DNA from 3 places in the Paenibacillus sp. FW507-14B1B genome. Region 3 is predicted to be linked to each of the others. Evidence: riboswitches for the same ligand, from Rfam matches in the RefSeq annotation. Region 3 holds a riboswitch; each other region holds the start of a gene.
What was found. A riboswitch is a leader RNA that binds a small molecule or an ion and turns the genes downstream of it on or off. The one in region 3 is predicted to bind ZMP and ZTP.
Positions count from the first base shown of each region.

Region 1: it holds a riboswitch for ZMP and ZTP, as region 3 does, so the genes downstream of both, purT (phosphoribosylglycinamide formyltransferase 2) here and rpiB (ribose 5-phosphate isomerase B) in region 3, are expected to answer to the same signal.
Region 2: it holds a riboswitch for ZMP and ZTP, as region 3 does, so the genes downstream of both, AC3WJJ_RS08455 (bifunctional 5,10-methylenetetrahydrofolate dehydrogenase/5,10-methenyltetrahydrofolate cyclohydrolase) here and rpiB (ribose 5-phosphate isomerase B) in region 3, are expected to answer to the same signal.

Region 1 is NZ_JBYSWS010000001.1:30,239-38,329, reverse strand. It holds gene AC3WJJ_RS00180 (histidine phosphatase family protein) at 216-797, opposite strand; gene purT (phosphoribosylglycinamide formyltransferase 2) at 953-2,113, opposite strand; ZMP/ZTP riboswitch at 2,193-2,273, opposite strand; gene AC3WJJ_RS00170 (YebC/PmpR family DNA-binding transcriptional regulator) at 2,380-3,099, opposite strand; gene AC3WJJ_RS00165 (MFS transporter) at 3,250-4,461, opposite strand; gene infC (translation initiation factor IF-3) at 4,785-5,258, shown strand; gene AC3WJJ_RS00155 (spermidine synthase) at 5,422-6,159, shown strand; gene AC3WJJ_RS00150 (VOC family protein) at 6,229-6,645, opposite strand; gene AC3WJJ_RS00145 (helix-turn-helix transcriptional regulator) at 6,730-7,542, opposite strand; gene bshB2 (bacillithiol biosynthesis deacetylase BshB2) at 7,714-8,091, opposite strand, start outside.
Region 2 is NZ_JBYSWS010000002.1:37,762-45,852, forward strand. It holds gene AC3WJJ_RS08430 (Na+/H+ antiporter subunit D) at 1-910, opposite strand, end outside; gene AC3WJJ_RS08435 (Na(+)/H(+) antiporter subunit C) at 903-1,241, opposite strand; gene AC3WJJ_RS08440 (Na+/H+ antiporter subunit A) at 1,244-4,102, opposite strand; gene AC3WJJ_RS08445 (hypothetical protein) at 4,346-4,570, shown strand; gene AC3WJJ_RS08450 (hypothetical protein) at 4,593-4,868, opposite strand; gene AC3WJJ_RS08455 (bifunctional 5,10-methylenetetrahydrofolate dehydrogenase/5,10-methenyltetrahydrofolate cyclohydrolase) at 5,058-5,906, opposite strand; ZMP/ZTP riboswitch at 5,978-6,055, opposite strand; gene AC3WJJ_RS08460 (hypothetical protein) at 6,111-6,296, opposite strand; gene AC3WJJ_RS08465 (sucrose-specific PTS transporter subunit IIBC) at 6,364-7,773, opposite strand; gene AC3WJJ_RS08470 (glycoside hydrolase family 32 protein) at 7,775-8,091, opposite strand, start outside.
Region 3 is NZ_JBYSWS010000004.1:420,701-428,791, reverse strand. It holds gene upp (uracil phosphoribosyltransferase) at 1-161, opposite strand, end outside; gene glyA (serine hydroxymethyltransferase) at 462-1,712, opposite strand; gene AC3WJJ_RS20615 (TIGR01440 family protein) at 1,784-2,371, opposite strand; gene rpiB (ribose 5-phosphate isomerase B) at 2,459-2,914, opposite strand; ZMP/ZTP riboswitch at 3,067-3,149, opposite strand; gene AC3WJJ_RS20605 (low molecular weight protein arginine phosphatase) at 3,224-3,808, opposite strand; gene AC3WJJ_RS20600 (manganese efflux pump MntP) at 3,846-4,406, opposite strand; gene AC3WJJ_RS20595 (L-threonylcarbamoyladenylate synthase) at 4,482-5,696, opposite strand; gene spoIIR (stage II sporulation protein R) at 6,051-6,749, opposite strand; gene AC3WJJ_RS20585 (FtsW/RodA/SpoVE family cell cycle protein) at 6,903-8,091, opposite strand, start outside.

The sequences.
Region 1 (8,091 bases), on a different contig from region 3:
TAGCATAGATCATCATGTCGAAGGACTACCATTCGAGCTCAATTGATTGTACTATTTCATCTTACAACATTCATGCTAATTGTAAACTTGACGAAGTAAATCATTGATGTTATCCATGTAATGTCGTAATAGTTTAGAAGGGACTTTAATGTTTATTAAAAGTGGATTGATCGTTGTTGCACCCGATTGTTGAAAATACTAGGCTGGTCTTTCGATCAACAATCCCATAACCTCTGAACTGATATTAACTGTTTATCTTCGAATTCAACCTCATAAATATCTGGTTTTGAAGTCTGTTGCCAGAATTGAAATCCGTAATTCGAGTCGAAGTAATTCATAATAATCGTCATGATATTACCATGTGTTCCAATGACAATTCTCTTCCCTTGGTAATCCGATAGTAATTTAAAGATGACAGGCATAGCCCTCTCTTGAGCTTGTCTAGTTGTCTCTCCTTCAGGCATACAATAATCTTTATCCGTAAATGATCGTTCGATCGCGTTAATTAGCTCCTCTTCAGATATTGCTTCATTTAGGGTAGCGATAGGCCTTTCAATGAGCTCGTTGTACAAAATGATGTCTTTATATAGCAGCTCGGCAAGTGGTAATACCGTTTCTCTAGCCCGATGGTGGGAACTGGAGACAATAACATCAATCCGCTTATCTTCTAACAAGGTTGCCACTCTTTGCGCATCTGATTGCCCTTGCTCATTAAGTCTTGCTCCGCCTGATGTTTTCTCTTGTTCTAATGAAAATGGAGCGATGCCGTGCCTGACAAAATAAATCGTCGTTTTCATTTGCCCACCCTCTCCTAAATCCCCAATATTAAAATCATTTTCCTTCAATATATGATCAATGTAAAGATCGAAAAAAGCCGTGGATTAGCTATTATATTCAGCTAACACACGGCGCTTATACTTTTCAATTCTAATATCATTATATGAAATATGAATTATGCCTCTTCTACAGCAAGCCCATCAAGTGCTTGCTTGGCAAGAATACGTGCTTCTTCAACCGTATCAGCCGTGGATAAAGCAACGGCCATTCTCCGACCCAATTTACTCACAGGCTTACCAAATATACGAACCTGGGTGTTTGAAACAGATAGTGCTTTCTCCACACCGGTAATTTGATAATTCTCCAATTCCTTATCTGCTTTCAAGGGGCGACTGGCACCCGGTAATAATTGAATAATTTCCGGAATAGGATAGCCTAGAATTGCGCGAACGTGAAGAGCAAACTCGGATAGATTTTGAGTGACTAGGGTTACTAATCCTGTATCATGCGGGCGAGGGGAAACTTCGCTAAAATACACTTTATCTTCTGTTAAGAATAATTCAACACCAAACAGACCATATCCGCCCAATTCATCCGTAATCGTTCTAGCAATATGCTTAGCTTCTTCAAGTTGTTCATCAGTCATATGATGTGGTTGCCAGGATTCAATGTAATCCCCGCTCTCTTGAATATGCCCAATAGGTGCACAGTAGCTCGTTCCATTCACGCTGCGGACCGTTAGAAGTGTAATTTCAGATTCAAAACGGATGAACTCTTCAATGATGACCCGACCATTCTGAACCCGTCCTCCCTCCATGGCAATGCTCCAACATTTCTCAATGTCCTTCTCCTCACGGCAAACGCTTTGTCCCTTACCTGACGAGCTCATTAGTGGCTTAATGACACAGGGATAGCCCATCTCATGGACCGCTTGAACAAATTCTTCATATGTATCCGCAAATTTATAACCTGCTGTTGGCAGACCAAGCTTCTCTGAAGCTAGTCGTCTAATCCCCTCACGATCCATCGTCAGTTTAGCTGCCCTTGCGGTAGGGATTACCCGATGGCCTTCCTCCTCAAGTTTTAACAATTCAGAAGTCGCTAAAGCCTCAATTTCTGGAACGATAAGATCCGGCTTTTCCAGTTCAATAATTTCACGTAATTTCTGTTCATCTAGCATATCAATCACATAGCTTCGGTTCGCTACCTGCATAGCAGGTGCATGTTCATAACGGTCAACGGCAACCGTCTCAACCCCTAATCGCTGCGCTTCAATAATGACTTCCTTCCCCAGTTCACCAGAGCCGAGTAATAACATTTTTTTAGTCTGTAACATTGGCTATCCCTCACTTTATTTGGATTGATCTACAATGAAATGTAGATAAATAAAAAGAGGCAAGGAGAAAGAAACTCCTTACCTCTGCCCAGGCGTACGGCCACTGCCAACAATGTGCTCCCTCATGGTTCCCCATGTTCCGCCAGTTACACATTAGCATTTCAATTGTCATGTAAATCATACTGAAATAATCGTCTATTTGCAAATAGATTCAACAAAAAAAGCCGCTATATAGCGGTTTTTTTTGTATGTATGACCCGAAAAGTTTAATCTTCAGAGTCAACATTATGGAACACTTGCTGAACATCCTCTAAATCCTCAAGTGCGTCAATCAGTTTCTCAAACTGTGGCATTGCGTCTTCCGGAAGCTCGACATAATTTTGTGGCAGCATCGTTAATTCAGCAACCGTAAATTCTGTAATACCAACATTTCTGAACGCTTCTTGAACCTCGTGAAATTGATCTGGTTCCGCATATACAATAACAGAATCTTCTTCTTCCATGATATCACGAACCTCAACATCAGCTTCCATCAACAATTCGAATACCTCGTCCAATGTTTTGCCTTTTACACCTATTACAGCAGTCGCATCAAACATATATGCTACTGATCCGCTCACGCCCATGTTTCCGCCGTTCTTGTTAAAGGCAGAACGCACATCAGAAGCTGTACGGTTTACGTTATTCGTCAATGTATCAACAATAACCATTGCCCCGTTAGGTCCAAAACCTTCATAACGAAGCTCCGTATACGTTTCTTCTGAACTTCCTTTTGCTTTATCCATAGCACGATCGATAATTGCTTTTGGTACGTTATACGTTTTGGCCCGTTCAAGAACGACTTTCAAAGCACGGTTTGATTCGGGATCCGGCTCGCCTTTTTTGGCTGCTACATAGATTTCAACTCCAAATTTCGCATAAATACGACTTGTATTTGCATCCTTTGAAGCTTTCTTTTCTTTGATATTATTCCATTTACGACCCATGATGTTCCCGCTTTCTTTATAAATTTTACTTTCCTATTATAGCATCATACTCGGTTATGAAAAAACCACTGATCTGAAACATTTTGTTTACCATCACCACACATATATTATAGTTGTTCAGTTTCTACATATACAAATATGTTAATCTCGTTACCTTCGACTAATCGCTGCCTGCTCATGTACCCGTTCGGTATTTTTAAATAATGGAGCCAGCACAATGGAACCTATAATAAACAATATTCCACTAGCGCTAAACACGATGAATAAGGAAGATTGCTCCTTCAAGAAACCAGAGAATGACATTCCAAGAACCATCATCCCCATAAAAATAGGTGTTATCGCTCCTCCAACTCTTCCGATATAAGCGGTCTCCGTGTTCTTCATAATAAGTGTTTGAATCCCCACTTGAATGCATGGGTAGAAGAATCCACTGATCATCTGAAGCAATATCGTCACCCACACGACGCTCGATGCCCCAATACCTACTGTGACAATTGCACTTACAACAAGACCGAGTGCAAGCATAAGTTGAGGTTTCATTTTGGCAACTAAACTCATAATGACTGCTCCACCTACCAGCATAGCGCCACCATTTGCCATAAGAAGCCACTGTAAGAACTCTTTATCCCTTCCTAACTTCTCGATCGTAATAAATAGCATCAAAGGCTGAATCATTCCCACCGCGAGCCCGCTTGCTGCAAATGAAACACTTAATGTTCTCAAAGATACATTATTCCAAAGATATTGAAGCCCCTCTTTCATCTCGCCCATAAAGCTGCTCTTCTCTCTAGTTACTCCCTGCTGATCACGTGGAAGTCTGGTCAGAATAAGTGCGGACACAAAAAACATAAGAGCTGTCAAACCAAGAGAAACCTCTATTCCATAATTCAGGAATATAAATGTACCGATTACAGGACCAAGTACCATGAAAATTGCCATTAATGATTGAGATAGTGCCATAACACCTTGAACCTGGTCACTGGGTACATGCTCTTTATAGAACCTCATGGCCGACGGCTGCCAAAATTGAGACAAGCTAGATGAAATCAAAGTCCCCAAGAGCAGCGTGTACCATCCACCAAAATTCAATGCGAGCATCACGGCAACGACAGATAGTCCCGAAAGTACATCACACCATACCATCGTCCTTTTTGGCTTCCAACGATCTGCAAATGTCCCTCCTATAATGGCAAAGATAAAGATGGGGGCATATTCTACCACAGAAATAAGAGATACATATAAGGGGTCGTTATTCGTGAGGTTTGTAACATATAACAAAATCGCAAAATTTCTTATCCATATGCCAAGCTGGAGAAACACACTCGAGAGCATGATGGTTTGCACATAACGATTCTTCAACATACTAGATCAATCCTTTTCTTTAAATTGGACTTGCTTCAACATCCTGGCCTTCCTGATGTCCACATATTACTCGTGTCATCTTTCGTAACCTCCTCGTTCAAGTCTGTAGTCATTATATGGTGCTAATTAATGAAAAGCAACGTTTTTTTGGTTATTTTTATAAACATTTACTGTTTATATCTATTATAAAATAAACAAATACTTATTATGTTTATTGATTGAACATTCTCAAAGTGTGAAGGTATATGCTCAATGAATTTGATCTAATCTCAGTCGGAGGGTAAGATATATACACAATAAAGAACGAGAGGCATGATGAAAATATGATAAAAAATGAGAAGATTAAAGCACTTGAAGTTGAGCTGACGGGTGTCAACGGAGAAGCTCTGGGGATCGTCCCTACGGCGCAAGCGCTTGAAATGGCTCGTAAAATGAAAGTGGATCTAGTCTGCACATCTTTATTTAGCAGTCCTCCACCTTGTCGCCTAGTGGCTTCCGGAGCAATTAAAGAAGAGCGTCAACAAGCACGCAAGAAAGAACAACCCGCAAAAACAAAAGAGATCCGGCTTACACCAAATATCGAGGAACATGATTATGAAACGAAGAAAAATCAAGCTGAGAAGCTGCTTCGTGCAGGCAATTCCGTATCACTCGTTGTCCGAATTCAGGGAAAAGAAGGAGCAAAGGCTAAAAGTCTCCTTGAAGAACTCATACAAGACTTGAAAGACGTCGGGCAGAAGAAGACAGGTATTCAAGTAAGTGGTAAACAAGCAATGGTTGAGCTTGAAGCGAAGTAATTTTTCTTATTTCTTAAGTTTCTTCACTTGGTGAAAGATCGTCATGATCGCAGACAACAAAGGGGCAGTCTACTAGTCTTTCGACCTTTAAGACCGCCCCTCTATCGGAATAGGGATACACTACGTAAACATTTTCTAGAGATACTTCTTGGAGGCCAAACTATTGCACGTACAACTGAAAGAACAGAACAACCATCAAGAAATCACTGTCATGGATACTCAAGAATTATATGGAGAGAAGGGGAATTTTCGAGTATTACAGTTCTCTGGTAACGCCATTCAAGGCGCACTGGATTTGGATCAACCTAAGCGTATACTATTCGAATACCCTAGGGCGATTATCCATCTTGTCGAATGGAATGATCCGACTCTTGAAGATATTTTCATTATCGGTCATGGCATTGGGACCTTATCAGGTTATTTCTCGAATAAGCGCTGTAAAGTAGCAGAACTCAGTGCTCCGATCGTTCATCTTAGTCGCCAGTATTTTGGCTATAATCAGGATAATATTATCATTGGTGATGGACGTGCCATACTCGAAAACGAACAAAATGAGGGTCTAGATTATATCGTCGTTGACGCTTTTACGGATAAAGGGACACCTCATCATCTTGTGTCATGGGAATTCTTCCGAACTGCATCAGAAAAGCTTGATGAACAAGGTTCAATTATCCTAAATCTTATAGGAAGAAGTGAAAACGACTCTTTCATTCATGCCATCCATACCACAGCTTCCGATATTTTCCCTTATGTAAAATCCTTTTCCCTTCCTGTTCAGGATTCTACTGATACCCAAAATATACTGATCATGGCTAGCAAAATCCCAATTACGTTCCAATCTAAACACCTAGCGGGATTCTCAGAGGTACAATTCAGTGAAGGATATATCATTTGGGACTAAGACCAAACAAAAACATCGCCTTTTCGGCGATGTTTTATGGTTAAGATTGATTGATGCTGTACCTAAAGATTACGCTTGTTCAACTGTACTTGGGTCCATATAGACTACTTCCCATAAATGACCGTTAATATCTTCGAAACTCCTACTGTACATAAAGCCGTGATCCACTGGATCATTAGTTGGTTGTCCACCCGCTGCCAGAGCTTTATTTACAATCTCATCCACCTGTTCTCTGTTCTCCGCAGAAATTGCTATGATCACTTCAGTAGAATTCGATGAATCAGAAATCTCTTTTTTCGTGAAGGTTTTGAAATAATCTTCAACTAATAACATTACATAAATATGTTCACTGATTACCATACAAGTTGCGTTCTCATTTGTGAACTGAGGATTAAACTCAAACCCGATCTCCGTGAAAAATTCAACCGTCTTGTTAAGATCTTTTACTGGTAAGTTTACAAATATTTTATCCGCTTTTAAAGCCATAATACGTTCACCTCTTCATTAGTATGTGTTACTCATCCCTTGTTTTCTCGTTGTTATTCGCATCATAACATAGGATTCATCATATTATTTCTTCTCGATTGCTATTTCCGAATACTGCGGTGAAATTCGATTCAGAAAACTGCTCATAAGTAAAGGAAGTGAAATCAAAATGGGTGGATCATCTAAACGAGGTGGATACAGCATAATCTGCTGAAATGGCACACGATTTTCATTATTCACAACAATTGGCACTCTAGACCTTGTTCGAAGTGTAAATTTAGGAAGTAATATATCCGTTAAGTTTGTGCTCCAAGCTAGAGTCGTTGCCATTAAATAGTATGTACCTGGTTTAACATTTGCAAATGAGAAATAACCTAAAGATGATAGTAACGTTCCGTGGATCGGTATTCCTTCAGGTATCGGTTTAGGGAATAATCCAATCAATATAACACCTTCAAAGTGTTCCGTTGCATGTACCATACCTTCAACTTGACCACAAGGATCGGCGTTCATATTTTCAGGTACCCAAGATTGAATCTGCTGGAGTGAGGAGAAAAAGCTTGAAGCATGTTCGGCTGAATTTCGAAACTGAGAAGGAGACATACCCACTCGTTCCGTAAATCTTGTGGTAAACGTTCCGAGGCTCTGTTGACCTATTTCGAGTGCAATATCACGCACTGTCAAATTACTCTGCAAGAGCAAGTCCTTCGCCTTTTGTAACCGAATAGAAGAGACATAATATAATGGGGATAGCCCTACTCTCTCCTTAAAGATTCGAGAGAAATGATAAGGACTATATGAGATATGCTGAGCGAGACGAGACAATGGAAGCGGATCATAGATGTGCTTATGAATATAAGCAATCACTTCATCGATTTCTGAATATAAATCTGACATCGATTCCTCCTACTTGGACTTAGATTCCAATAACCAAGAACAATCGTTCCCTAAAGATACTAGCATAAACTCGAAACACCGAAAATACTTATAATTGAATTTCAAATAAAAAAAGCCCTGATCGCTATTCAAGCGACAGAGCTGTAGCCTGTATTGTACTAGATCCCGAAGTTATTCAAATCGATAAGTCCAAAATGTTTCTCTAGCAAATCGTTTGTTAATTTCTTCTGGGCTCATTTGTTTGCTACCTAATAACTCAGCAGCTTGGAACTGTGACCGATGAGATTTAATAGAATTCATCTTCGCTTCAATATAAGCAGTCACATCAATAGACACATCTGCTTTGCCTAATGCTTCCTCACAATTTCGAGCGAAGGCAATACACAGAACCGTTGGTTGCTCTTGCTTCGGTAACTTCTGTATTGTCCGAACAACAGCCGCGCCAGTGGCATCATGGTCTGGGTGCACGCTGTATCCAGGATAAAAAGTATATACAAGTGTCGGTTGAATTTCTTTTAATAATTGATCAATAACGCCATCCAGAAATTC
Region 2 (8,091 bases), on a different contig from region 3:
TAACGTTATAGTTGAGAATTCGATGAATGTCCTTGTAAGCTACAGCTCCTAGTCCACCTAATATCATCGTGGCTGCCGCCATCCATGCAATGATGTTATGAGTGAACCCTTGATCGTGATAAAAGATAAGCGTAAAGGTTCGAATGATCGCATACAATCCGACCTTCGTCAGCAGTGCCCCGAACAAAGCCGTTACAGCGGTTGGAGGAACACTGTATGAACCCGGTAACCAGAAAAATAGGAACAATCCAGCTTTTAAAGCGAAAACGATCAAGAACATGATCGCGATCACATTCAGGATCCCACCCTGCCCAGCTTCAGCCACTCGAACGGATAAATGAGCCATGTTCAGCGTACCCACTACTCCATACAGATACGCCATCGCTGCGACGAATAAGCTCGATGAGATGATATTAATCAACACATATTTCAGCGTCTCCCTAAGCTGCCGTTTCGTACCCCCAAGTACAATCAATGCATACGAAGCGATGAGCATAACTTCAAAGCATACAAACAGGTTAAATAGATCACCCGTCAGAAAAGAGCCGATCACACCTGCAAGAATGAATTGAACAAAAGGGTAAAAATAATACTTTTCACGCTGTTCCCCTATCGTACGGAAGGCATACAAGAGACAGCCTGCCGCTACGACAAGCGTCGTTAATACAAGCAGTGCTGCAAACATATCCGCTACAAATACAATCCCGTATGGCGGCATCCATCCCCCCATGTAAAGAGTCTGTATTCCCTTGTCCTGCACCTGTCCAATCAAAATGACAACAGAGATAATATTAATTACAACACTGATTATACTGATCCACCGCTGCGCTTTAACCTGCTTGGGCAGGAATATGAGAACGACTGCAGTTAATAAAGGGATCAGAAGTGGGAGAACGATCAGGTTATTCATCTTCATTCCCCCTTAACTCTTCCATATCATCTGTTCCGAGCCGCTGATATGCCTTATAAGCTAGCACGAAAAAGAACGATGTCACACCGAAACTAATAACGATGGACGTCAGTATCAGCGCTTGTGGGAGCGGATCTACATAAGATTCTGCTTGCTCTCCTAAAAGCGGTGCTGCCCCTGTCTTCAATCTAGCTGTCGTGAGTAGCAATAAATGGATCCCATGCGTTAATAGGGACGTTCCCAAAATGATACGGAGTAAACTTTTGGAGAGAATCAAGTAAACCCCGACGGCGAACAAGACGCCGATGGCAAGTGACATATATAATTCCATGGCTAGTCGTCCCTCCCAATTGAATAAATAATCGTCATGGTGACTCCAACGACCGCCAAATATACACCTAAGTCGAATAATACAGCGGTCGCCAGCTCCGTATCACCAAGCAGTGGTAGATCAAAATGATTAAAAGCATGGCTGAGGAATGGTGCACCAAACAAAAATGATCCCATAGCTGTAAGGTACGCAATTAGAAGGCCAATCGCTGCCATCGCTCTGTAGTTTACTGGAACGATCTTTCGGCTTACATCCATACCAAAAGCCATAGATAAAAGCACTAAGGCAGATGCAGTCATGAGCCCACCAATGAAGCCGCCACCTGTACTGTTATGCCCTGCAAGGAAAAGATACAGCGCAAATGTCAGTACGATAAAAATGACAACCTTCGAGATGGTTCTTAAGATGACGTCATTGCTATTCGGAAGAACAATATCAAGTCTCCGCTCTCTCTGTCCCAGTATCGCATCACCTGGATCAATCTTAATCATTGCATATATTGCAAGTGCAGCAACACAGAGTACCGTAATTTCAAGCATCGTATCAAATCCACGGAAGTCAACGAGAATAACGTTAACTACGTTCTTACCTCCCGCGAGTTTTTTACTTCCATTGATGAAGAAATCTGAAATAGGTTCAAACATTCTGCCGCTGGAAGCTCCTAATGCGATCAATGTCATCACGATACCAACACCTGCAGAAATGAGCGCATTTGTCCATTTGAAACTAAGTTTAACTTTCTCCTTCTTCAGTTTCGGCAAATGATAGAAGCAGAGCAGGAACAGCATAACGGAGACCGTCTCTACAATCATCTGAGTAAGTGCCAGATCCGGCGCTCTGAAGATAACAAAGAACAGTGTAACCATATAACCTGACATACCGGTCAAGATAATCGCTACAAGTCGTGTGCGGACAAATAGAAGTGCCAGCACGGAAACAACAAGGACGATAATAACGATTGCCTCATAAAACGACACAGGAGCAAAGTTCGAGGTATCAATCTTAATACCACCTATATATACGATAGCGTAACCTAATAGCGCGATCATAAATGCAAATATATAGATGACATAGTGACGAATGGATCCAGTCATATATGTTCCTGTAATCTTATGACCTCCACGCTCTAATGTAGAGAGACCACTGTCGTAAGCGCGATTAAAAGTGATTCGGTTAAATAACGGTCTGTTTAACAAGCGTACTTTTCCATAAAGCTTGTAAAGGATCGTCCCTAGAATGATAATTCCAATCGTCATAAAGATCTCTGTAGTCCAGCCGTGCCAGAACTCGATCTTCACGAGGAATTTATCACCCGGTGTTAGCATATCTGGCATAATAGCTGCCATTGCAGGCTCGATCAACGAGTATGACAAAATGTTTGGGAATAGCCCGAACAATACGACAAGCGAAGCCAAGATCACTGGTGGAATAAGCATGCCGAGTGGAGCTTCGTGAGGTTTCTTATTAAGCTTGTTCGGTTGAAACTTCCCTGTAAAAGTTTTGAACACCAAGATCATGCTGTACAGGAATGTAAATACACTTGCTACCCAAGCCACAACAGGAATGAGAATACTCCATGTCTCCGCATTCCAGAAATTCATTTCCGTGGCGTGAAGCACAGCCGTAAAGAACATTTCTTTACTTAGAAAACCATTAAACGGTGGTAATCCTGCCATCGAGAATGCACCTATTGCAGCGATCGTAAAAGTGATGGGCATCAGTGACATCAAGCCGCCAAGCTTGCGGATATCACGCGTACCTGTCTCATGGTCAACGATACCTACCACCATAAACAATGCACCTTTAAATGTAGCGTGATTGATAAGATGGAAGATCGCTGCGGTTGTTGCTTTTGTGTAGATAAGGGAGTCTGGATTCCCCGAGTAAAATGCGGCGGCGGAACCAAGACCTAGCAAGCTCATAATTAGACCTAGCTGACTTATGGTCGAGAATGCTAATAGAGCTTTAAGATCGGTCTGTTTAATAGCTCGAATTGAGCCATAAATGAGTGTGGTTAATCCCACGGCTGTTACAATCCAGAACCATTCGGCTTGACCTGCGAACACAGGACTAAAGCGGGCAACCAAATACAGTCCTGCTTTAACCATCGTAGCAGAGTGGAGATAAGCACTGACAGGTGTAGGTGCTTCCATTGCGTCAGGTAACCAAATATGAAATGGAAACTGAGCTGATTTCGTAAATGCCCCGAGCAGAATAAGAATCATAGCAGGAATAAATAATCCATGACTTGTTATCTCACTGCTATTAGCTATGATTTCACGAACACTCATACTGTTTGACATGATGGATAGCATCAGGAATCCAGTAAACATAGCAAGACCACCAAATACAGTGATGAGCATGGACTTTAATGCCCCGTATCTGGAACGATCACGCGTATGCCAGAAAGCGATTAGAAGAAAAGACGATACACTTGTCAATTCCCAAAATCCATAAAGCACCATTACGTTGTCTGATAACACAACGCCGAGCATAGCTCCCATGAACAGAAGCAGATAAACATAAAAGCGATGGATTGCTTCTTTGTTCTTATCCATATAAAACACGGAATAGAAGACAACAAGCATACCAATCCCTGTAATCAGTAGTGCAAATAACAAGCTTAGCCCATCCAGATATACGGTGAAGTTAATACCTAATGAAGGGATCCACCGTAAGGTTGAAAGTACACCTTCCCCATCTTGTATAGAAGGGATCCTGCCAATGAAATACGCAAATAATAAGGCAGGAACAGGTAGAATAAACCATCCTGTGTGTACTCGTTTCATGTACTTGTAAAGCAGAGGTACCAGAACGGCATAAAATATCGGTACCATAATGGCGACGTGAAGCAGCGACAAGTTGATTCCTCCTTAGCCCAAAAATGTTAATCTTCCCTTAGTATTGCCAATACAAAGATCGTAAGACCGAAAAAACGCAAAAAGAGCCCGCTGTTGGCAGGCTCCTCCGGTTACTTCCATATGTAATTAGCGTACAACTTCAAACTGTGAACCAGTATATCTTAAATTCAGCGTTTTTGTCAAAAGAAAAATGAATGAAAATAATTCAATTGGGCATCACTCTTAAGTGAGGAGTGATAAAGAATGATCATCCGAAAAATCACAGTTTGCGTATTGCTATTCGCTGTTCTACTTATGGGTGCAGTCCTTCTAGACAACTACATCAGCCGGATCCATTATCCTGATTCTACGGTCTCACCATTTAGCTACAATGATAATATAAACACTCATAATCCAATGGAAACAGAAAGCACTCGATTCTTTTTACCACGAGAATATATCCGAATTCTTTATCACCTAGACGAGTAAACAAGCGTTTAAGGTATATGTGTTACAGATTTTTAAAAGCTTGAATGAAACGCTCCGGGCTATCTTTCACCGTATAGGAATATACGCCGAATTTCGTATGCAAGTATAGAAAGCCGCCAGCCTTTCCCATCTGACGATAGGACAAGTCGAATACATCTGCAACCTTAAATTCACGATACTGCGTTACAATCCGATCGCGGTACAAATACAATGTCCTGTTATCCTCATACATGATTTGCTCCGTACTTCCAATCTCTCTTTGAATTTTGTAATAGGGCTGTACAGCCAACCAATCCATATTCGCCCTCCCTGATCTAATCATTTCAAATTTATTACCCATTGTAGCACATAAAATGTGTGGGATTATTTTACACCATAGTTGAATAACCCTTGTAACCATTGGTGATGCATTCATGATCTAACTCAGAAAAACCCCGAATTTGTTAAATTCGGGGTTTTTTTGTCTTCTTTTTCATTATGGTAAGTATTACTTCACAGCACTCTTCTCTGCTGCATCAACAGTATGCTTGAGAAGTGTTGCAATCGTCACTGGGCCTACTCCACCTGGAACGGGCGTTATCGCACTTGCACGCTCATAACACGCCTCGTAATCACAGTCTCCTATGTTCCCTTCATTATAGCCTGCATCCATAATCACAGCACCTGGCTTAATCCAGTCTCCTTGGATAAAGTTCGGTTTACCAACTGCAGCCACAACAATATCCCCTTGAGAGACCAATTGGTCCAAGTTCTGTGTTCTCGAATGACAGATTGTAACCGTAGCATTTCGGTTCAGAAGCATCAAGGATACTGGCTTACCGAGGATTGGACTTCTGCCAACAACAACGGCATGCTTTCCTTCCATAGGAAGCTGGTATTCGTCCATAATAGCTAGAATGGCTGCAGGAGTACATGAAGGAAATGCAGCCTGATCAAATGCATTTTGTGCAAACCCTAGCATTGTGACGCCATCCACATCTTTTTCAATAGAAATAGCTTCAAACGCAGCACGTTCATCAATATGATGAGGAACAGGATGCTGCAGCAATATTCCGTGTACGGAGGGATCAGTATTCAGATCTTGAATAACATTGATCAACTCCTTCGTAGAAGTAGACGCCTCCAACACAACCCGTTTGGAATCAATTCCAAGTCTTTTGCAGGCGTTACCTTTCATGCGGACATATGTTTCAGAAGCAGGGTCATCCCCAACAAGAATCGTGGCAAGACAAGGTGTTACACCTTTTTGTACCAAATGGTTTACACGATCCTTCAATGCCTCTTTAATATTACTCGCTACTTGGTTACCATCCAAAATCAACGGTTCGTTCTTCATCCTAATCAGCCCTTTCGACATTTATGTTAATAAAACACAAAGAGGTAAAGCGATTCTGATTAGAATCGCTTTACCTCTGCCCAGGCGTACGGCTGTTATCTATGTGCTCCCTCATGGTATTCCATGTTACGCCAGTTACACATAGTAGTTTTTTTAAATATATCACGTTTTGAAGTAAGGTGCACCTGAATTTCCTAATGTGATTTACGAATCTTTTTTTCTGCGATTCCTCAAGTGTTCCATTATTTCAAGCGCTCCTATAAATAGAACGAACAATATAAACATTGAAATAGACCGGCCATAATCGATCAGACCGAACTGCGGAGCGACCGCTGCCGTGATACCTACAACGATTATCCCGAGTACAGACAATTTCCACCCTCTAAACATTGATGTATGACTCCTCGCTATTCAGCTTCTTGTCCATCATTATACAATGTTCTCAGGCAGAAAAAATCTATTTTTTGTTAGAAACGTCATTAAGCATTCGATCATTAAATCCAAAGAACCAAGTTAATGTGAACGCAACACCCATCGCAACTAAGTTACACAGGATATAAAGTGGGAGCTGACTGTTCAAGTACAAGAGCGTTCCTGGTATAACCGTTACAGCCATGCCTGTCGCTTTTAACTGTAACAATGAAGCCATAAAACCACCAACACCACCACCGATAAGCCCCATCACAAATGGTTTGACATATCGAAGATTAACCCCGAAGATAGCTGGCTCTGAAATACCTAGAAAAGCAGAGAATGACGATGGAAGAGAAAGCGCCTTTAGCTTCTTATTCTTGGTCTTCAAGCCCACAGCTAGGCAAGCTGCCCCTTGAGCAGCCATTGCACTTGTAACAATCGCATTAAAAGGATTAGCACCCGTGCGCTCTAGCAACTGGATTTCTAGAAAATTAAAAATATGGTGCACACCTGTGACCACAATGATCTGATTAAAGAAGCCAATGATAAGCCCCGCCAGTCCAAAAGGAAGCTCTAGCAAGTATGTCGTTGCATTTAGAACAACCTCTTCAACCGAGTGAAATACCGGACCAATGGCAAATAGTCCAAGCGCAATCATAACCACAAGTGTTAGGAATGGAGTTACGATTAGATCCAGCGCTTCCGGAATTCTTTTTCTAAGAAAACGTTCGAACTTTGCCCCTATGAGTCCCATGAAAAATGCGGGAAGCACGGACCCCTGGTAACCTACAACAGGAATGAATCCAAGGAAAATAAGTGCTTCTGATGAACCATTAGCTACTTCATAAGCATTTGGAAGAGCAGGATTAACAAGCATTAATCCGAGCACAATCCCTAGAACCGGACTACCTCCAAACACCCTGAAGGCAGACCATGCCACTAACGCAGGTAGAAAGGCGAACGCCGTATCTGTGAGCACCTGAGTGAATAATAGGAAATTAGGAGAAATGTCTGCTGGGGTTGCACCAAACCAAGCAAGCATTTGTTCTTGTGTCAGCAGCCCCCTAAGCCCCATGAATAGCCCTGTTGCGACCAATACGGGAATAATCGGCACGAACACATCACCAAATGTACGGATGGCCCGTTGAAAAGCATTGCCTGATTTTTTTGATTCCTTCTTCAACTCATCTTTACTTGTACTCTCAAGCCCTAGGCTTTCAACGGCTTCAAATATTTGATTGACCGTACCAGTACCGAAGATGATTTGATACTGACCTGAGTTGAAAAATGCACCTTTAACCTTATCGATATTCTCCACTTTCTCCTGGTCAATCTTCTCCTTATCATGCACCATGATACGAAGTCTAGTTGCACAGTGAGCGAAAGAAGCGATGTTCTCCCTCCCACCGATTGCCTCCACTACTGATTTTGCGATTTCCCGATTGTCCGCCATCCTAATACTCCCCTTTCTTTAAGTCTACGGCTTGTTTAAGATCCCACTTCGTTACTGCTATATCAGCACTGCCTCCTTCGGTGAACACTCGTATCCCCTCACTTCCGGGCTGCGGAAAGATTCTACTCGTAAATACCTCTGACCCATCATTAACAAATAACTCCACTGAGGATATATCTACAAAGAGATGAAGTTTTAGCTGCTCTCCATCCATATGACACGATCTAGTCATTCCATATTCTTGACCAACAGGTTCACCGGATGCGGATCGATCCAGCGTTAGTGTGCTGCGCTTCCTGTCATATTTAATCACCGTCT
Region 3 (8,091 bases):
GAAATGGATTCCAGCGGTATACTGCGAGTAATTTCATAAGCCATCAACGTTGCTACCTCGTCGACCAACTCACGAAAATCCTTTGTGTTAGTCCGCATATCGCGGATAAATGTCAGTTTGTGTTGAATTAATGGGTGATCACAAATCACCAATTTTCCCATGTCAGGTCCCTCCGGTTGGTTACAATATGTTTTTCAATATGGATATGAATTCTAGCGGGCTCCATAAATCCTATCTATTATATCATCACCAAGCTTGATTTCACACCTGCAAGCATCATGTTTCTTCTATCTAATATGGGGAAAAACATGGCAGCTTCAAATCATTAACTTATCCTAGCATACTAGGTTTTCCAGTTATCCGAGAAAAAATGCTGAAATATTATTTTCTCAAAAAAAGCCCCGCCTTCTTTTTTTGAAGACGGGGCCAATGCATGGCTAGAATAAGATGCCTACCTATTTTTAGTATTTCATCTCTGGGTAAAGAGGGTATTTCTCTGTCAATTCAGCTACTCTGCGGCTTGCTTCTGCAAGTGTAGCTTCATCTTGCGGCTGACGAAGAGTCAGGGCAATGATCTTACCGATCTCAACCATTGCTTCTTCATCCATACCACGGGATGTAATAGCTGGTGTACCGATCCGGATACCGCTTGTTACGAACGGACTTGTCGGATCGAACGGAATAGCATTTTTGTTAACTGTAATTCCAATAGAATCAAGCACCTTCTCTGCGTCCTTACCCGTAATATCGAGATTACGTGTATCAACCAGCATCAGATGGTTGTCAGTTCCACCAGAAACGATGTTCAGGCCTTCAGCCATCAGCGTATCTGCAAGTACTTTTGCATTCTTCACAACTTGTTGTGCGTACACTTTGAAGGAAGGTTCGAGCGCTTCACCCAAAGCTACAGCTTTAGATGCAATAACGTGCATAAGAGGTCCACCTTGGGAGCCTGGGAATACTGCTTTATCAATAGCAGCAGCCCAAGGCTGTTTGCAGATGATCATACCACCACGTGGGCCACGAAGTGTTTTGTGCGTAGTAGTCGTAACAAAATGAGCATGTGGAACAGGGTTCGGATGCAATCCTGCTGCAACAAGACCTGCGATATGCGCCATATCAACCATGAACAGCGCACCCACATCGTTAGCGATAGAAGCCAGCGCTTCAAAATCGATGGTACGCGGGTATGCACTTGCACCAGCAACGATTAAACGTGGACGATGTTTGAAAGCTGCTTTACGAACTTCGTTGTAATCGATAAGGAATGTATCTTCTTGCACACCATAAGCTACAAAGTTATACAACAGACCAGATGCATTCACAGGACTTCCGTGTGTCAAGTGTCCACCGTGAGCGAGGTTCATGCCGAGAACCGTATCCCCAGGCTTAAGAGCAGCCAAATATACAGCCATGTTCGCTTGAGCACCTGAGTGAGGTTGAACGTTAACATGTTCTGCACCGAACAACTCTTTAGCACGGTCGCGAGCTAGATCTTCAACGATATCAACACGCTCACAACCACCGTAGTAACGTTTACCCGGATAGCCTTCCGCGTATTTATTCGTGAGCACGGATCCTAGCGCTTCGATAACCGCTTCACTAACGATATTCTCCGAAGCGATAAGTTCAATGTTGCTGCGTTGACGTTTGAGTTCCAAATCCATTGCTTCCAGTACAGCCGGGTCTTGCTTACGCAAATTCTCCATCATCTTCGTTTCCTCCCCAAATTCAAAAAATTTATATGGTATATCATCAATCACAACATCAAACTTACTAGACCTTAATCACAAGAAGTGGAGTTCATATCTTGCTCCAACCGATAAACGGCTCGCTGCCCACCAATCAACTTCGGTCTTGTCAGTGCTGCGGTCACGCGTGCTTCCCCGATATAACGAATACTAGGCCGAAATGGTACAGCAACCGGGCGCAGATGCATTCCGATCATGGTCTCACCGATATCTATACCGGCATGTGCCGAGATGCTCTCAGCAAGGCACGGAGCAGCAAGACTTCGGTAAGCTGCGGAAGCCATGGACCCGCCCGCATGTGGAATAGGTACAGCAGCCACTTCCGTCAGTCCCAGATGTTCGAGAAGTTCTCGTTCCACCACAAGTGCACGGTTCAAGTGCTCACAGCATTGAAATGCAGTATGAAAGCCAAACTCAGCTTGCACTTCCTCAATACCATTCAATACTTGACGAGCCGTCTCAAGCGCACCACCAGTACCTATCTTGCGACCGGCAACCTCACTTGTACTTGTTCCAATAACCAGTATTTTGCCTCGTCCCAAGCCTGCAGCCTGGGCCAGCTCCCGTACAATCGTCACGGTTTGCTCTTTCAAATCATGATCATTCGAGTAATCTGTCATGTCACAGCCCCCCATGGATGCGATCGCCCTGAACACAAGCTAACGCCAGAATTAAGCAGGCATTAGCTTGCATCACCTGCGATGAGCTTAACCTTTCAGATAGCGTTCCTCAATGGCCTTGATCTTGTTAACCCTGCCAACATGCCGTTCACCCTGACTAAATTCTGTACCGAGCCAAGCTGTAACAATCTCAGCTGCCAATCCAGGACCTACCACTCGTTCTCCGAGAGCCAGCACGTTGCTGTCATTATGCTCACGGGTAGCTTTTGCCGAAAATACATCGTGCGTCAGTGCACAGCGAATGCCTGGCACCTTGTTCGCTGCAATACTCATGCCAATTCCCGTTCCACAGATCAGAATGCCGCGGTCAGCTTCTCCGGATACGACCTTCTCACATACCGGAAGTGCATAATCCGGATAATCAACCGAATCAGAGCAGCCACAACCCAAGTCTTCAACCTCATGTCCAAGACTGCGAATAACCTGCGAAATTTCCTCTCTCAAACGAATACCAGCATGATCTGTGCCTAATGCGATTTTCATATGAAAAACCCCCTTGTATGTTTCGTCTTTTGTCACCGTAATTCACAAAAACAATGTAAACCACGTGTACAACAACTTGTATCATTATAACCCAAATTGTCATTAAAAGACGAAAAAAAGAGCAGTCCGCGCACGTGAAATGTGCACCAATTGCTCTTTGCCCAGGCGACCGGCCGTATGTTTCCGATGCTCCATCGTGGTTTCATCCACTTCGTCGCCAGTTACATCGGAATCCGTGTTTTTCCACTTCATCTTAAATCAAACTCAGCAGAAAAGCAACGGATAAATGTTTATATATTCGTGCAGTTTCTACTTATTCTCATTCCCTAGCTTATCCAGCAAGCGGAACAGCGCTAAGCGAATTTCTGCTGCTGTAGCCTCGTAATCCTCCAGTGAACCACCGAATGGATCGGATATGTCAAAGCTCGGAATACGCTGTCTAAGTTCGATTAGACGCACCTTGTCCTGCTCCTGAAGTTCACCACCAAGTGATCTTGTCATCTCCATTGATGCAAGCAGACTGTCCTGCTCTTGCAGATCCCGAAGCACCTGCTCATCATTCTCAACGTACTCCTTCAGCGTATGAACCTTGTCCGCCGCATAAGGAAACTGACGAATCGCGTATTGCTTATGGGACAGCGTCAATGTCAGAATCATATCGGCCCATTCCACAAGATCTGTGCTGAGTGGTTTAGAGCTATGACATTCTTCAATCTGCTGATCCCGAAGAACCGTCCCGGCATGACTAGATATAGGCATGCCCTCTACAGCGGCAACACCTGCGGAACGCACTTCGAGCGAAATCCCTCTTCCCTCGGCAAGCTTACGCAGCATACCCTCAGCCATGGGACTACGACAGGTGTTGCCGGTGCAGACAAATAATATGTTTTTCACGGTCTCCACCTCCCAAAATTCCATTGCTGTTATTGTATCAAATTATAAACATCAAACCAAATGCCAGCAGAATAACGCCGCCTATCATTTCTCCATATTCCCCAAGCTTACTAGCTGCATGTCGTCCCAGCATAAGCCCCATAATCGACATGAGTCCCCCAATTACACCGAATGATACCACAATCAATAGGACATCTTTGACAAACATACCAAGGGAGACGCCCACAGAGAATGAGTCGATGCTGACACTAAGTGCAAACAACAGCATGCCTAGCAGCGTGGTGTGATTAACAAGCTTACCGTCTTCCTTACGAAAAGAATTCCAGATCATATGTCCACCCAGAAGCACGAGCAGCCCACCCGCTGCAAGCCCTGTAACTTGTCCAAGCAAAGAGCCGACATATCTTCCTGCAAATAACCCAATCAGCGGCATAAGCATATGGAAGAACGCAATTAGCAGACTGATATTCAGAATATGCCTCAGCCGAATACCTCTCATCCCGACGCCAATACCTAACGAAAATGCGTCCAATCCCAGTGCCACAGCCATAATTAGGATGGTCGCGAGTTGCCCTGATTGGACAGACGATTCCAACATCCGAATTTCCCCCAAGTCCCTATGGTCTTGTACACCATATGCGGACAAGGAAGGAATCATTCCGGATAGTCGTTATTATTCTACTTGCAAAATATGATGGCCTGCTGCTTTAAGAAGCCGATTCATCACTGCAGCGCCGAGACCCTTCTCCGGGCAGGACTCTGCCAGAAGAAAGGTCGCGCCCTCTTCATCGAATTGGCGAAGCCCGGCGTAAAGCCGGTGGGCCGCTTCCTCCGGTGCGGCCAAACTGCCGAGCGAGACGACGACGTCCGCGCGGTAGCGACCGATGTGCTCGTCGAATGACAGCACACCGGTCTTCTCCCCGCGCGCCTGGGCCGCGTCGAGCTCGGCCTGGATCTTGGCGGACACGGCTTCAGCCGTCCGCCCTTGCACGATGCACAGCGCACCCTTGGGTGCGTAGTGCGTGTACTTCATGCCCGGCGAGCGCGGCGCCGGGCTGTTGGCGCTCCCGGCGCGCGCAAGCGCCGGGTCGCGCTGGACGCTTGCCGCTAATACGGCAAGCTGCTCTTCCGTGACGCCGCCGGGGCGCAGCACCGTCACGGTACCGTCCTGGCTAGCCTGAACGACCGTCGACTCGACACCGACCCCGGCCGGGCCGCCGTCGAGAATGCCGTCGATGCTACCCGCCAGATCCTCAAACACATGGCTGGCCAGCGTCGGGCTTGGCCGGCCAGAGCGGTTCGCACTAGGCGCAGCGAGCGGACAGCCTGCGGCACTGATCAAGGCCAGCGCCACCTTATGGTCCGGCATGCGCACCGCTACCGTATCCAGCCCAGCCGTTACGCGCGTAGACACCGCGCCGGGCTTCACAGGCAAGACGAGCGTCAGCGGTCCCGGCCAGAAGGCCTCCATCAAACGCCGTTCGGTCTCATTCACATTCAGAACAAGGCCATCCAACTGACTCTTGTCCGATATATGCACGATAAGTGGATTATCTGAGGGCCTACCTTTTGCTTCAAAAATACGCTCCACCGCATCCGTGTTTCCTGCATCAGCACCTAGACCGTAGACCGTTTCGGTCGGGAAAGCTACCGTTCCACCCGCTGCAAGCACTCTTCCAGCTTCTTCAAGCACAAGCGCGTCCCCTTGTTCTAGGTGCAATCCAGAAGCAACTGATTCATCTTTTTCAGTATCACTCTTCGTGGAACGTCCAACAATCGTGTTCATCCTGATATCTAATTTATCATCCATGTTCATCCGCCACATTTTGGTGACACGATGAGGAGCAACCATTTCCTGTTCACTGATTCGATTCTCTTTTGGATCCATTGTCATCCCAAACTTTCTATATATTAGATCATCCAGCAGCTATATTAATCTCACATTGCCACAAGGATGGATTGCTATATCGTCATCGGTTCAGTACCCATGCACCCTTCACATCTTGCATTTAACTGACCACAAGAAAAAGCGCTTGTATCTCACAGCAACCAGCAGCCCATCATGATCGGACCCTAACGCTAAAGAGAAAGCACTCTTCTGTTAAAAAGTGTATCATATTCTACTGTGATTGACGATTCGAATTCCACCTAAAAGCCTGCACCGTATACTCTAGTATTGTCACCTTAACTATTATTACTGCGATTGTAAGAATCATTGCCAGCTAGAAAGTGCTCTATTCCTTTATGCAAATAACCCAGACACCCATTCCCACAATCCTATGAACATGTCCCACAGGAAGAACCGCACCTCTGGTTCACTTGAATTTGCATTACTTCGTTCCTCTGATGCGTTGTTGTCATCCGCTTTAGCAGAAGCCGTCCGCACTTCACCATCTACCGGCTGAGCCGCTGCATCACCACTACCTGCATCGATGAAGCATAGAGGTGGGAATAATACGCACCACCAATTCTGTCCTTTTCCTTCACCTAACGTAATCCGAACAGCCTCATATTCTCCTGCGGGATAGACTGTCCCACCATATAGCTTCGTCGGAAATGGAACGCTTCCCAGTGTCACATCATAGGCATATGTAATGCCACGCTTGGACAACTCTTGGCCAACCAACTGACGGATTTCAGGCAAATGACTTCGAGTTAAGACTTTTGCGTCCTCTAAACTTTGCGGATTGTCCAATTCAAGTACCCACTGCTGCATTTGGGCTACAACTGCATCACGGATTTCACGTTTCACAAGCTGATCGGACGGGTTATCCGAATTAGCCAAAATCCGAAGACGGATAGACTCTGCCGGGATCGGTCCTCCTGCTACTGCAGCGTCGATTCGTTGCCCTTCCCAGGCCATCACAATCATAAATAATATAGATAAGAGCATGATCATTTGTTTAACAATAATACGGAGTGTCTCGCTATGCTTTCTCATAACGCCAGCCACCTCTCAAGAATAATCTATGATGTCTATCAGTATGTCCGTGATTGAGAGAGTTAAACGTGTAAACTAGCATTTTATTAAAAAAAGATAGAGTAGAGACACAAAAAGCCCCGAAGGGCTCTTTATACGTATTGTATTGATGATTTAATGATAATCGGAAATATTCCGTGCCTGATTCGCCTTGGCAACCACTTTAAATGTGCTCGGTTCTAGCAAATCATCATCGATTTCCTGTCCATAAAACTTCACACTCATCACAACCCCAAGGCTTGCCATATTGATCACCAATGAGGTGCCCCCAAAGCTAATAAATGGCAGTGTAATACCAGTTAACGGCATCAGACCGATAAACATACCTATGTTCTCAAAAATCTGATATAAGAACATCGCCACCATTCCAACAATCAAGAATGGCCCCGCCCGGTCCCGGCACTCCAGTGCAATCAGAATCATTCGATGAATGAGAACAAAATACAATAGCAGCAAGATAGATGAGCCAACAAAGCCGAACTCCTCCGCAATCTGTGCGAAGATCGAATCGGAATATGTATAAGGTACACGGTCTGATTGGACCGACGTTCCCTGCATAAACCCTTCACCACTAAGACCACCCGATGCAATGGCAAGCTTGGCATTTTTCGTATGGTAAATCGCATCTGTCGTCGCTTTGTCCGGTACAAGCCATGGATCCAGCCGAGACATCCAGTGTGCACGAGAACCATTACCGAGATACTCCTTAATCTGATCGTGATAATGAATATAAGCCTGAGACCCACCCAAAACTACAGCTGCTACAAGCACCAAGCCAATGAGTGCATGTAGGAACTTGAGGTTACCAATCCACAACAATCCTACCAAAATCACCACATAACTGAGTGCATTTCCAAGGTCATTGATCCCCATCACAAGCACAAATGGAAGAAAGGCAAGCAGTCCGACCGGAATCACATCCCGTATAAAGGAGAGCTGAGGTTTATTTTTGCGAATCAATATATAGGTCAGAAAAATAATCAAGACCAGCTTAAACATCTCAGCTGGCTGCAGGCTAAGGGAAGTGCCGAACTTGATCCATCCCTTCGATCCGTTTATGTCTGCACCAAAAAACATAACGAACACTAATAGCGCAAGTCCAGCCAAATAGATATACAGCGCATATTTAATCAGGAGACGAAAGTCTAGTAGACTCATACAAAAGAAAGCAAGGAAACCAACGATGTAATAGGTAAGCATCTTCATATGATGACCTTCCAGTTCCGTACCAATCGTAACGCTATATATCGATGAGACGCTAATCAACATGAGCATGATCAGCACAGCCACGATAATGAAATCC